Regions from separate parts of the Mesorhizobium sp. M1295 genome, predicted to be linked through region 3. Evidence: predicted binding sites of a transcription regulator. Region 3 holds the regulator's gene; each other region holds the start of a gene.
The links. Region 3 encodes PhoB, which activates phosphate uptake and scavenging genes when phosphate is short. Its sites were predicted from a motif close to TGTCATNNANCTGTCAT; they were not measured.
Positions count from the first base shown of each region.

Region 1: NKH29_RS03690 (alkaline phosphatase D family protein) is a predicted target of PhoB. The motif match lies at 3,106-3,122, and genes of this name have one in related genera.
Region 2: olsB (l-ornithine N(alpha)-acyltransferase) is a predicted target of PhoB. The motif match lies at 1,433-1,449, and genes of this name have one in related genera.

Region 1 is NZ_JAMYLU010000002.1:130,397-134,804, reverse strand. Features, by position in the region: gene typA (translational GTPase TypA) at 1-932, opposite strand, end outside; gene NKH29_RS03695 (hypothetical protein) at 1,131-1,412, shown strand; gene NKH29_RS03690 (alkaline phosphatase D family protein) at 1,459-3,033, opposite strand; gene NKH29_RS03685 (MFS transporter) at 3,399-4,408, opposite strand, start outside.
Region 2 is NZ_JAMYLU010000015.1:126,235-130,642, reverse strand. Features, by position in the region: gene NKH29_RS20885 (hybrid sensor histidine kinase/response regulator) at 1-1,363, shown strand, start outside; gene olsB (l-ornithine N(alpha)-acyltransferase) at 1,513-2,388, shown strand; gene NKH29_RS20875 (trimeric intracellular cation channel family protein) at 2,398-3,030, opposite strand; gene NKH29_RS20870 (TetR/AcrR family transcriptional regulator) at 3,107-3,757, shown strand; gene NKH29_RS20865 (cupin domain-containing protein) at 3,811-4,408, shown strand, end outside.
Region 3 is NZ_JAMYLU010000002.1:390,948-395,355, forward strand. Features, by position in the region: gene pstB (phosphate ABC transporter ATP-binding protein PstB) at 1-731, shown strand, start outside; gene phoU (phosphate signaling complex protein PhoU) at 764-1,471, shown strand; gene phoB (phosphate regulon transcriptional regulator PhoB) at 1,488-2,177, shown strand; gene NKH29_RS05025 (ROK family protein) at 2,187-3,431, opposite strand; gene xylF (D-xylose ABC transporter substrate-binding protein) at 3,718-4,408, shown strand, end outside.

The DNA of each region.
Region 1 (4,408 bases), 260 kb from region 3:
AGGAACGACATCGTCACCGTCGGCGGATCGATAGGCTGCGCGTGCAGCGGCTCGGTCACCGACAGGTCGCAGAACGTGTCGGCGACGGTGCCTTTCGACAAGCCGGCGATGGCGACGATGTCGCCTGCCTGCGCTTCGTCGATGGGCTGGCGCTCGAGCCCGCGAAAAGCAAGGATCTTCGAGATGCGGCCGGTTTCGACCTGGGTGCCATCATGGTGCAGCACCTTGACCGCCTGGTTGGATTTCAGCGTGCCGGATTCGATACGGCCGGTGATGATGCGGCCGAGGAACGGATTGGCTTCCAGAATGGTGCCGATCATGCGGAACGGGCCAGGATGAACGGTCGGCGCCGGCACGTGCTTGATGACGAGGTCGAACAGCGGCGCCAGAGCCTGGTCCTTCGGACCTTCGGGGTTTTCGGAGACCCAGCCGTCACGGCCCGAACCGTAAAGGATCGGGAAGTCGAGCTGCTCGTCGGTCGCGTCAAGCGCGGCAAACAGGTCGAACACCTCGTTGACCACCTCGACGTGGCGAGCATCCGGCCGGTCGATCTTGTTGATGACGACGATCGGCTTCAGTCCGACCTTGAGCGCCTTGCCGACGACGAATTTGGTCTGCGGCATCGGCCCCTCGGCGGCGTCGACCAGCACGATGGCCGAATCCACCATCGACAGGATGCGCTCGACCTCACCGCCGAAGTCGGCGTGGCCGGGCGTGTCGACGATGTTGATGCGGGTGCCCTTCCAGTCGACCGAGGTCGCCTTGGCCAGGATGGTGATGCCGCGTTCCTTTTCGAGATCGTTCGAATCCATGGCGCGCTCGGCGACGCGCTGGTTGTCGCGGAACGAGCCGGACTGTTTCAGGAGCTGATCGACGAGGGTGGTTTTTCCATGGTCGACGTGCGCGATGATCGCGATATTGCGGATTTTCATGTTTTGGTCTCGGGAGCGTTGCAGGCAGCAGGCCAAAAGGCGCTGCCTCATTCGGTTGGGCGGCTCATACAGGGTTTTTCGCAATTGCGAAAGAGGAGGCGAGTCACCAAATAAAGTCACCAAATCTTAAATGTCTTGGTGTGAAGTGGAATTATTAACCAAGGCGGAACCTTTCATGGTCCGGGCAGTTCGAATTTCATGATCGACGCAGGCAGCAGACTCCGGCCGATTTTGGCATGTAGCGCACTCGCCGTCCTCCTCGCGGCAGGCGCGGCGCAGTCGGCCGCGTCGTTCAAGGAGACGCGGACTGCGCTGCCGTCCGACAAGCGGTCGGCGGAGCAGCTTTTTGCCGATGCTCCCGATGGCGTCGACCCGGTGGTGACCGGGCCAGTCAGCGCCGCCTTCAAGCAAAGGCAGCAAAATGCCGGATGCGACGGCGCCGTCTGGCCCAACATTCCCGTCGTCTGCTATCCCGATTGATACACGTCCTACCCTCGGGCTGGCCCGAGGATAATGGTGCAGTCGCTCACGCCGACCGCACCGGATCGAGCGTGACCTTGTAGAGTTCGCTGTCGTCGCGATCCATCAGCCGCACCGTCAGCTGCTCTGTAGCGCCATCGATATCGACAAGTCCGAAGAACTGCAGGCCGGCCAACGGCGGCAGGTTCTGACCCTGCTCGGCAGTCGGTGCCTTGATGAACTTCAGCTCCGGGCCGAACGTCATGTCGAAACCATTCGGTCCGAACGTGCCTGAATGGATCGGACCCGAAACGAATTCCCAGAACGCATTGAAGTCCTCGAACTGCGCCTTGTCCGGATTGTAGTAATGCGCGGCCGTGTAATGCACGTCTGCGGTGAGCCAAACGGTATTGCTGATGCCCGCGTTCTTTATATAGCGAAGAAGGTCGGCAATTTCCAGCTCGCGCCCCTTGGCCGGGCCATTGTCGCCATTGCTGACTGCCTCGGCCCCGACCTTCTTGGTACCGTCATTCCAGACCACGAGGCCGAGCGGCATGTCGGCGGCGATGATTTTCCACGTCGCGTTGGAATTTGCCAGCTCACGCTTCAACCACTTAATCTGCTGTTCGCCGAGGATGCGCGATTGCGGCGTCATCGTCTCCTGCATATCCGGGCCGTTGGGGCCGCGGTAGGAACGCATGTCGAGGAAGAACACATCGAGCAGCGGCCCATAAGCGATCTTGCGGTAGACGCGGCCCGGCTCCGACAGTTCGTAGCGGATCGTCGTCATCTCGTGGAAGGCGCGCGCAGCACGTGCCGCCAGCACATGGATCGATTTTTCGGTGTAGCGGTCGTCGGCGGTCAGGTCCTTCGAGTCCGACCAGTTGTTAAGCACCTCATGGTCGTCCCACTGATAGAAAGTCGGGCAGATGGCACTGAGCGCAAGAACGTTCTTGTCCATCATGTTGTATTTCCACTGCGCCCGGTATTCGTCCAGCGTCTCGGCAACCTTGCGCTTTTCGTCGATCAGCACTGTGTTTTTCCACTTGTCGCCATTGGGCAGGTCGACCTCGTCCTTCATCGCACCATCGGCATAGACCGTATCGCCCGAATGCAGGAAGAAGTCGGGCGTGTGCTTGGCGATCGTGGCGTAGGTCTTCATGCCGGTCTCGTCGATGCCCCAGCCTTGGCCGGCGGTGTCGCCCGACCAGGCGAAACGAATGTCGCGCTTCGAGGCAGGTGCCGTGCGGAAGCGGCCGACGATCGGCTCCGAAACGGCGTTGATGTCGGCAAGATCGGCCGCGACCATGCGGTAGAAAATGTCCTGGTCGGAGGCGAGATCGGTAAGCAGCCGCTTCACCGTATAGTCGCTGGCCGGCGACGTATCGAGCGGCGCCAGGCGGACGGCATTGGCGAAATTTTCCGTCGACGACACTTCGAACATGACGCGCGACGGCCGGTCCGTGCGCGTCCAGACCATGCCGCTGGTCGCGTCGACATCGCCGGACTGAATGCCATGGGTGAAGGCCGGGCGCTGATTGGCGCGCGAGTAATAGGGAAGGGCGAGACCCGAGGCGCCGACCAGGCCAACGGCGCTGGCCGACGTGACGAAAGCGCGCCGCGTCATTGAAATCTTGTCCATGGCTGTCTCCTGGATGGCGTTGAACGTCGCCGCCAAGCTCCAGCTTCAATGTTTCAGGCACATTTCGAAACGATGAAGGTTTTCTGACATCAACAAGCGGGAAGGCTGGACCGCTCGGCGGCGAAGCTGCTGATCTCCCCCCTTGCGGGTCCCTTGCGGGGAGATGGCCGGCAGGCCAGAGGGGGGCGCTGTCCCGCCGACGTACAAATCAGAAAGAAATCAGACGGAGCAGCGGAGTTTGGGCAGAACATTGCGTAAAGTCGGAGGCTGGCGAACCTTCGCGCCCCCTCTGCCCTGCCGGGCATCTCCCCCACGAGGGGGGAGATCGGCAATTTGGCCGACGGCATCTCTCCTGCAACGAGAAGCTATGCCGCCTGCGGTTCAGGATCGAACGCCGGGCGGCTGGTGTTGATCAGCAGCGAGATGCAGGCGGCGGCTATTGCCGTCATGCCGGCAATCAGGAAGGCAAGCTCGTAATTGCCCTGCAGCTCGCGCATGGTGCCGCCGAAAAAGGCCGCTGTCGCTGCGCCGACTTGATGGCCGGCGACGATCCAGCCGAAGACGATCGGCCCGCTGCGGTCGCCGAACGCCTCGTTGGAAAGCCGCAGCGTCGGCGGCACCGTGGCGATCCAGTCCAGTCCGTAAAATACGGCGAAGATGATCAGGCTGGTCGCCGAGAAGCCGGAATAGGGCAGATAGATCAGCGACAGGCCGCGAATGCCGTAATAGATGCCGAGCAGCTTGCGCGGGTCGAAACGGTCGGTGAGCCAGCCCGACAGCGTCGTGCCAATAAGATCGAAGATACCCATCATCGAGAGCAGGCCCGCGGCCTGCACTTCGCCGATGCCCATATCGCCGCAAAAGGCGATCAGGTGCGTGCCGACCAACCCGTTGGTGGTGAAGCCGCAAACGAAGAAGGTGGCGAACAGGTACCAGAACACACGCGTACCGGCGGCGCGGCGCAACGTGCTCAGCGTATGCGCGAGGAAATTGCCTTGCGCGGCCGGCGGCGCGGGCGGCACATCGTCGAGCTCGGCGCCATAGCGGACCATGCCGATCGCGGCCGGACGCTCCGGTACCAGCATATAAACCAGCGGCACCAAGGCGGCGGTGGCCACGGCAATGGCAATGGCGACCGGCTTCCAGCCGCCGGACTGGGCGAGCGAGGCGAGCAGCGGCAGGAAGACCAGCAGCCCGGTGGCGCTGGACGCCGACATCAGTCCCATCACAAGGCCGCGATTGGTCTTGAACCAGCGGTTGACGATGGTCGCGCCGAGCACGGTGGCGACAGCGCCCGAACTGATGCCGGAAAACACGCCCCAGGTGAGGAGCAGATGCCACGGCTTGGTCATTAGCAGGCTGAGCGCGGTCGATC
Region 2 (4,408 bases), on a different contig from region 3:
CCTGCTCGACTATTCCAAGATCGAGGCCGGCCGCTTCGATCCCGAACCGCAACCGATGTCGGTGCGCGAGATCGCCGACAATGTCATCGAGCTTTTGGCGGCGCGGGCTTTTGCCAAGGATATCGGCCTCGGCTGCCATGTCGAACCCGACGTGCCGCAGCTGATCACCGCCGACCCCGGCAGGGTCAGGCAGGTGCTGCTCAACCTTATCGGCAATGCCGTCAAGTTCACCGACAGCGGCGGCGTCCTGGCAAGCATCGGCCGCGTCCGCACCGAAACCACCAACCGCATCCGCTTCACCATCACCGACACCGGCCCCGGTCTGCGCGAGGAGGACATGGAGCGCATCTTCGAGGACTTCGAACAGGCTGACGGCACCTCGACCCGTACGCATGGTGGTGCCGGCCTCGGTCTCGCGATTTCCAAGCGCCTGGTGACGGCGATGGGCGGCACTATCTCGGTGTCGAGCCGGCTTGGCCAGGGATCCGAATTCGTCTTCGAGATTCCCGCTATTTCCGCCGTCGAGGCGCTGCAGATCCGCCAGAACGCGCTGTTGGGCCGGCATGCGGTAATCGTGTCGAAGAACCTGGTCGAGGCCGAAGCCATCGCCCGCACCATTCGCGCCAATGGCGGAACGGTCGATCTGGCCGCCGCCGCCGCCCAGGCCGCCCCTTTCGCCGAGGGCTGCAACGTGCTTCTGGTCGATGCTGCCATGGAGCAAAGCGACGGCAGGCTGCTCAGGCGCCTGCGCCAGAGCGGATTTGTCGATTGCGAGGCGGTGACGCTGATCGCGCCGACCGACCGCGGCATGCTTGGCGAGTTCCGTGCCAACGGTTACGCCACCTTCCTGGCGAGGCCGGTGCGCGGCGAGACATTGCTGCGCGTGCTTTTGACCAGCCACGCACCGGTCATCGCCGAGCCGCAACCGCAAAAGCGCGGCGCGCAGGCTGGGCACGCCATTGGCGGCCGCCAGCAGGGCCTGTCGGTGCTGATCGCCGAGGACAACGACATCAACGCCATGCTGGCCCGCGCCACCCTCCTGAAGGCCGGGCATCGGGTGAAAGTGGTCGGCAACGGCAAGGCCGCGGTCGAGGCGGTCATCAGCACCGGCCATAAGCACCGCTACGACGTGGTGCTGATGGACCTGCATATGCCTGTCATGGACGGGCTGGACGCCATCGCCGCCATCCGCCGCCATGAGGAGGAGACCGCGGTTCCGCCGGTGCCGATCATGGTGCTGTCGGCCGACAGCCAGGAAAAGACCCGCCACGCCGTGCTCGCCCACGGTGCGAGCGGCTTCGTCACCAAGCCGCTCGACCCTGATGCCCTGGTTCATGCGGTTGAAGGGCAAGTGGCCGCTTGAGGCACAACATAGACGGTCGATAGATTACCCAGCCGACGAAGTATTGCCCGCAGAGCCGTATCACGGTACTGTCACAATCCTGTTGCACCTACACCGTATCCCCGTGCCAAGAGGGATGGCTCGAAGGAGAATCACTCGTGCATACAGTCATGCCGGAATGTGATGCTCGGCCGAACGCCAGCGGGCCTTTGCTCGTCGGCCGGAACGCCGATGCCGTCATAAAAGGCGCATCGCTCGGCCGCATCGGCAATCTCGAAGTGCGGCTCGCCCGCAACGAGGCCGAGATCGCCGCCGCGCAGGAAGTGCGCTACCGGGTGTTCTACGACGAGCTTGGTGCCAGGAAGGACCTGTTCCAGATGCAGGACCGCCGCGATGCCGACCGCTTCGATCCCCTCTGCGACCATCTGCTGGTCTTCGATACTTCGCTTTCCGGTCCCGAGCATCGCCGCATCGTCGGCACCTACCGCCTGCTGCGGCAGGAGATTGCCGCGGCGGCGGGCGGCTTCTATTCCGAAGGCGAATTCGAGTTGACCAAGCTGATCGCGCGACATCCCGGCCAGCGCTTCCTCGAGCTCGGCCGCTCCTGCGTTCTGCCGGAATACCGCTCCAAGCGCACCATCGAGGCGCTGTGGCAAGGCATCTGGGCCTATATCAATCATTACGGCATTGGCGTGATGACCGGCTGCGCGTCGTTCCACGGCACCGTGCCGGCGGCACATGCAGAGGCGCTGACCTATCTTGCCCACCACTGCCGGACGAATTCATCGTGGGACGTGCGTGCCGTCGCCGGGCGCTATTGTTCGATGGATCTGATGCCGATCGAAGCCGTTAACACCAAGGCGGCGATCGCCGCGATGCCGCCGCTGGTCAAGGGCTATCTGCGCGTCGGCGCGCGCATCGGCGACGGTTGCGTCATCGACCGTGAATTCTCGACGGTCGACGTGTTCGTGGTGATGCCGGTCAAGGAGATCGGTGCCCGCTACGTCAATTATTATGGCGGGGAAGCGCAGCGGTTTGCAGCCTGACACCTTAAATCAGGGAATATCTTCCGGACGCCGGCCAGGCTTGCTTTTGTAGGACGGAAAGGCCCAGCCGAATTTCAGCGCGCCGCCGCGTACGCAGAAAGCCGCCATGAAACCTGCCAGGCCCGACGCAAGCGGCGGCAGTCCGGCGAAATCGCCAAGTGTGTAGAGGCCGGCGCCGGCAAGCGCTGCGGTAACGTAGATTTCCGGTCTCAGGAGCACCGAAGGCTCGCCTGTCAACAGATCGCGCAGAATGCCGCCAAGGGTTGCGGTGAGCATGCCGGTGACGATCGAAACTGCAGGTGACCCGGTGATCGTCAGCCCCTTGGCCGCGCCAATCACCGAAAATGCGGCAAGACCTATGGCGTCGAGCCAGAGCAGCAATTTGTAGCGCGACTCGAAACGATGTGCGCTGAAGAAGACGACGACCGCCACCGCCGCACAGATTAGCACATAGTCGCGGTTTCCCACCCAGAACACGGGCACGTTGAGGATGACGTCGCGAAACGTTCCGCCCCCGATGCCGGCAACGCTAGCCAGAAACAGGTAACCGATAATGTCGAGCTGTTTGCGCGAGGCGGCCAGCGCACCGGTCGCCGCGAAGACGGCGACGCCGGCATAGTCGAGAAGCTCGATCGGGTTCATGGAGGGAATAATGAAATACCGAGTGGGGAATAGCGAGTGGCTCCTGCGAATCTGGATTGACTCCAGATAAATTTAAATGATTGAATTATTCATTCAATTATTTGGGTGGACGTCTATGTCCCCTCGCCGCTACAGCATGGCTTCCCGGACTGCCGCCTTCGCCAAGACGAGGCAGCGCATTCTCGACGCGACAATCAAGCTGCACACCCAGAACGGCATCTTTGGCACGACTTGGAAGGATATCGCTACGGAAGCCGATGTCGCCGTTGGCACCGTCTACAAGCATTTTCCTACTCTGGATGACCTGGTGCCGGCGTGCGGCGAATTGCTGATGGAGCGCCTGCGTCCTCCGTCGCCCGAAGCAGTGACGGAGATAATCGGCGACGCGACCGATCCTGAAGAACGGCTACGCCGGGTCGCCAACGAGCTGTTCGCCTTCTACCAACGTGGCGGACGGCATCTCGAAAGCGACCTGCGCGAGCGCGAGCTTCCGGCCATGCGGGAATGGGAGGAATACCTGCGACACATGGTGGCCGGATTCGTGCGTGAGGCACTGGCGCACGACGGTCCGGGCGATGATGTCGTGCAGGCAATCAGCTTTCTATTCGACTTTCCGACGTTCAACGCCATGCGGATACGCGGCATGACGGTGGACCTCGCCGTCGAAACGGCAACGACAATGGCGCTCTGCTGGCTCAAAGGCAGAGGCCGGACGAGCACGTCTTGAGCGAACAGAATGCGGGAGGCGAAACAAAGGTCAGATGGCAAAGGGAGGAAGTCATGGACACGAATGTCGTTGAAATCACTGAATTTGCATTGAAGCCCGGATTCACCGAGCAGATGTTCCTGCAGACTAGGGATGAAGTGAATGACGAGGTGCGAAAGCTCAAGGGTTTCCTCAACCGTCGCCTGCTCAAATCCGCAGGCGGCTGGACGGAGATATTCGAATGGGCGGACATGGACAGCGCCAAGGCGGCTGGCGAGGTCTGGTCCTCCCTGCCCGGCATCAAAAACTATTGCTCGATGGTGAATTCCGCCTCGATCAAGGTCGGCTACCATTCTGTGGCGGCCGTGGCTGGCGGCGAAGCTGGCAGGAGCACTCCCCACGCCTTTTGCAGTCACGCCTTGGAAGGAGAGGCGCGCTGGTGGCTTGGCTCGCTAGCGGTGATCAAGGCGACAGCGGTCCAGACCGCGGGCCAGTTCACGCTGATCGAAGTGCTCGAGAGCGAAGGTGAGGCGCCGCTGCATGTGCACCATCGCGAGGACGAGTCATTCCTGGTGATGGAAGGCGAGATCGAGTTCGAGATCGGCGGTAAGGCGATTATGGCTGGACCCGGTTCGTTTCTCTTTGGGCCACGCGATGTGCCGCACCGCTATA
Region 3 (4,408 bases):
ACCTCAACTTCTACTACGGCCAGAGCAAGGCGTTGAAGGACATCACCTTGTCGCTGCCCGAGCGCAGCGTCACTGCCTTCATCGGCCCTTCGGGCTGCGGGAAATCGACGCTGCTGCGTGTGTTCAACCGCATCTACGAACTCTACCCGAAGCAGACAGCCGAGGGCCAGGTGCTGCTCGACGGCAAGAACATTCTCGACCGCTCGCAGGACCTCAATCTCCTGAGGACCAAGATCGGCATGGTGTTCCAGAAGCCGACGCCGTTCCCGATGTCGATCTACGAGAACATCGCCTTCGGCGTCAGGCTTTATGAGAATCTGGGCAAGTCCGAAATGGACGGCCGCGTCGAACAAGCGTTGAAGCGGGCCGCGCTGTGGGGCGAGGTCAAGGACAAGCTCAACGCCAGCGGCTTGAGCCTGTCAGGCGGCCAGCAGCAGCGGCTTTGTATTGCCCGCACCGTGGCGGTGAAGCCGGAAGTCATTCTGCTCGACGAGCCGGCTTCGGCACTCGACCCGCTGTCGACCGCCAAGATCGAGGAACTGATCGACGAATTGCAAGCCGACTACACGATCGTCATCGTCACCCACAACATGCAGCAGGCGGCGCGCGTATCGCGCCAGACCGCCTTCATGTATCTGGGTGAACTGGTAGAGTTCGACCGGACCGAGAAGATCTTCACGTCGCCCCGCGAGAAGCGCACGCAGGATTACATCACCGGCCGCTTCGGCTGAGCCGTTCCGATCACGCATATGAGGACAGGACCATGGGCGAACACACAGTCGCTTCTTTCGACGAGGATCTCGAGCAGATCAGCAAGCTGATCCGCGACATGGCCGACCTCGCCGGTTCGATGGTCGGCGGGGCGACCAAGGCCCTGTTGAATTCTGACAACGTGCTGGCGCAACGCGTCGTTTCCGACGATGCCATCATGGATGCGCGTCAACGCGAACTGGACGACCGCGCCATCACCCTGATCGCCAAGCGCCAGCCGATGGCCCACGATCTGCGCCATGTCGTCGGGGCGATCCGCATGGCCGGCGATCTCGAACGCATCGGCGACCTTGCCAAGAATATCGCCAAGCGTGTGAGTGCGGTCGGCCTTAGCGTCACACCGCGCGACCTATCGCATTCCATCGATGCGATGGCGCAGCTGGTGCTCATCCAGGTGCAGGGCGTCATCGAGGAGTATGCTGCAGGCGATGCGGCCGCGTTGGCCAAGCTACGCGCCGCCGACGAGCGCATCGACGTCAAATATACGTCGGTGTTCCGCGAACTGTTGACCTACATGATGGAAGACCCGCGCAACATCACCGCTTGCACGCATCTGCTGTTCTGCGCCAAGAATCTGGAGCGGATCGGCGACCATGTCACCAACATCGCCGAAAATGCGTATTATGTGCTGACCGGCGAGCAATTGCCGGTCAATCGTCCGAAGCAAGACGAAACGACAATGTCCGCACCGGCGACATGATGGGGGTGCCCAGCCGATGATCGCACCACGCATAATGGTGGTGGAGGACGAGGAGCCGTTGGGTGTGCTGCTCCGCTACAATCTCGAATCCGAAGGCTACCAGGTCGAGGTGGTGACACGCGGCGACGAAGCCGAGATCCGTTTGCAGGAGAATGTGCCCGATCTTCTGGTGCTCGACTGGATGATACCAGCGGTTTCCGGCATCGAGCTCTGCCGCCGGTTGCGGGTGCGCCCCGAAACCGAACGGCTGCCGATCATCATGCTGACCGCGCGCGGCGAGGAGAGCGACCGGGTACGCGGTCTTTCGACCGGCGCCGACGACTATCTGGTCAAACCGTTTTCGACACCGGAATTCATGGCCAGGGTCAAGGCGCTGCTGCGCCGCGCCAAGCCGGAAGTGCTGTCCAGCGTGCTGAAGGTCGGCGACATCGTGCTCGATCGCGAATCGCACAGGGTGTATCGCAAGAAGACCGAGATCCGGCTCGGGCCGACCGAATTCCGGCTGCTCGAATTCATGATGCGGCATCCGGGCCGCGTCTTCTCGCGCAGCCAGTTACTCGATAATGTCTGGGGCGAGACGATCTATATCGACGAACGCACCGTCGACGTGCATGTCGGGCGGCTGCGCAAAGCCGTCAACAACGGCCGCATGCCTGATGTCATCCGCACCATCCGCGGTGCCGGCTACGCGATCAGGGAAGATTGACCCGCCCAGTCAGGCTACGTTCTTTCTGACGCCGGGCCTCATTTGCGCGCCCGGCGCGAAAATCTGCTGGTCGACGAAGCTTAACGCCCGCATTGCACAGCCTTCGCGGATCAGCGGCAATTCGTTCGGCTCGGTATCGAAGGAGATCGAGCCCGAATGCTGGCCGCCGGCGGTCTGGGCGATGGCCTTCCGCAAGGCCGGCTCGATCAGATCAAAGGCGGCGGCACTGGCGCCGACCATTGCGACCGGTGCCGGATCGATCAGCGCGAACAGCGAGCCGAGACCGAAACCCAGCGCTTCGCCGGCCTTGCGGTAGGCTTCGCGTTCCGGCCCGTCCTTCTCGCGCGCCCGAACCGCCAGCGCGCGCATGTCGGCGTCGCTGACGTCGGCGACCGGTTGGCTGTCTTCGCTCATCTGCGTGGCGTTGCGCCAGATGGCGTAATTGCCGGCATAGGCCTCGATGCAGCCGCGCCGCCCGCAACGGCAGAGCGCGCCGCCCGGACGATGGATCATGTGGCCAAACTCGCCGCCCGAGGAATGCGTGCCGGTGAACAGCTCGCCCTTCAACACCAGCCCCATGCCGATGCCGTGCGAAAGCAGGATGGCGATGAAGTCGTCGCGATAGCGATCCGGATCGCGCCAGCGCAAAGCCACCGCCATCATATTGCAGTCGTTCTCCACCGTGGCCGGGATGCCGAATTCATCTTCCAGCATGTCGGCAAAGGCGATGTCCGTCTGCGGCGTGATCGGCGACCACAGCATGGCGCGTGCAGGGGAGTCGGTAATTCCCTGAATCGCCAGGGCGATGCGGGCGACACTGCGGACGTCAAGATCTGGATCGTCCAGCCGGCGCCGGACGATGGCCATGCATTCGCGGATCAGTTCGTCGCGCGGCATGGTCAGCGTGTCCAGCCGGCGCTGTTCCTCGGCGACCACCTGCCCCGCATAGTCGATGATGGCGGCCGACAGGAAATTCAGCGACAACACCACGGTCAGCACCGCCGCCGCTTCCGGATTGAGGGCGAGGCCGACCTGCGGACGACCGCGTTTCAACGAAACGGGTTCGCTTGCCTTGCTCTCGGCGAGGATGCCTTCCCGTATCAGGTCGGAGGAGATCGCCGATATGGTCGAATGGCTGAGGCCGGTGGTTGCGGCGATCTCCGTACGCGATGGCTGGCCGGCCCGGCGCACGGCCGAGATCACCATCGCCCGGTTGCGCCGGCGCAAATCGTCATGGCGGATTCCGACCGACATCGTTTTGCTTTCCTCCCGGTTTGCCGCGGCCGCTCATGAACCGGAAGCCGTCGGTAATGCCGACAAATAGTGTCAGATGAGGCAAATAGTGTCAGATGCAGGTGGCGCTGTCATCGTTTATTCCGAAGCTCGAAAAAACTCGCAGCAACATCAAAATCCATCAGAATCGATGTTGACAGCAGCGGGAGATCGGGCCACTATTTTTTCGAGGCTCGAAAAAATTAGCGCCTCTAAGCTGGCCTTTGGGGCCAATTGGTCACGCCGTACGCGGCGCAGGGAGGATATGATGAAGAAATTCACGACCGCCATTCTGGCGGGTGTCGCCATGACGCTGGCGCTTGCGTCGGTGGCGCAGGCTAAGGACAAGGTCATCGGCGTTTCCTGGTCGAACTTCCAGGAAGAGCGCTGGAAGACCGACGAAGCCGCAATGAAGGCGGCCATCGAGGCCGCAGGCGACAAGTATATTTCCGCCGACGCACAGTCCAATCCGGGCAAGCAGCTCACCGACGTCGAGAGCCTGATCTCGCAGGGCGCCAACGCACTGATCATCCTGGCGCAGGACGCCTCGGCGATAGGGCCGGCCGTGCAGAAGGCGCTGGACGAAGGTATTCCGGTTGTCGGCTACGACCGGCTGATCGAGAACAAGGACGTCTTTTACCTGACCTTCGACAACAAGGAAGTCGGCCGCATGCAGGCCCGCGACGTGTTCAAGGTGAAGCCGGAAGGCAACTATGTCTTCATCAAGGGCTCGGGCGCCGATCCGAATGCCGATTTCCTTTTTGCCGGTTCGATGGAAGTGCTGAAGGACGCCATCGACAGCGGCAAGATCAGGAATGTCGGCGAGGCCTATACCGACGGCTGGCTGCCGGCCAACGCCCAGAAGAACATGGAACAGTTCCTGACCGCGAACGACAACAAGGTCGATGCGGTGGTCGCCGCTAACGACGGCACTGCCGGCGGCGTCGTCGCCGCACTGA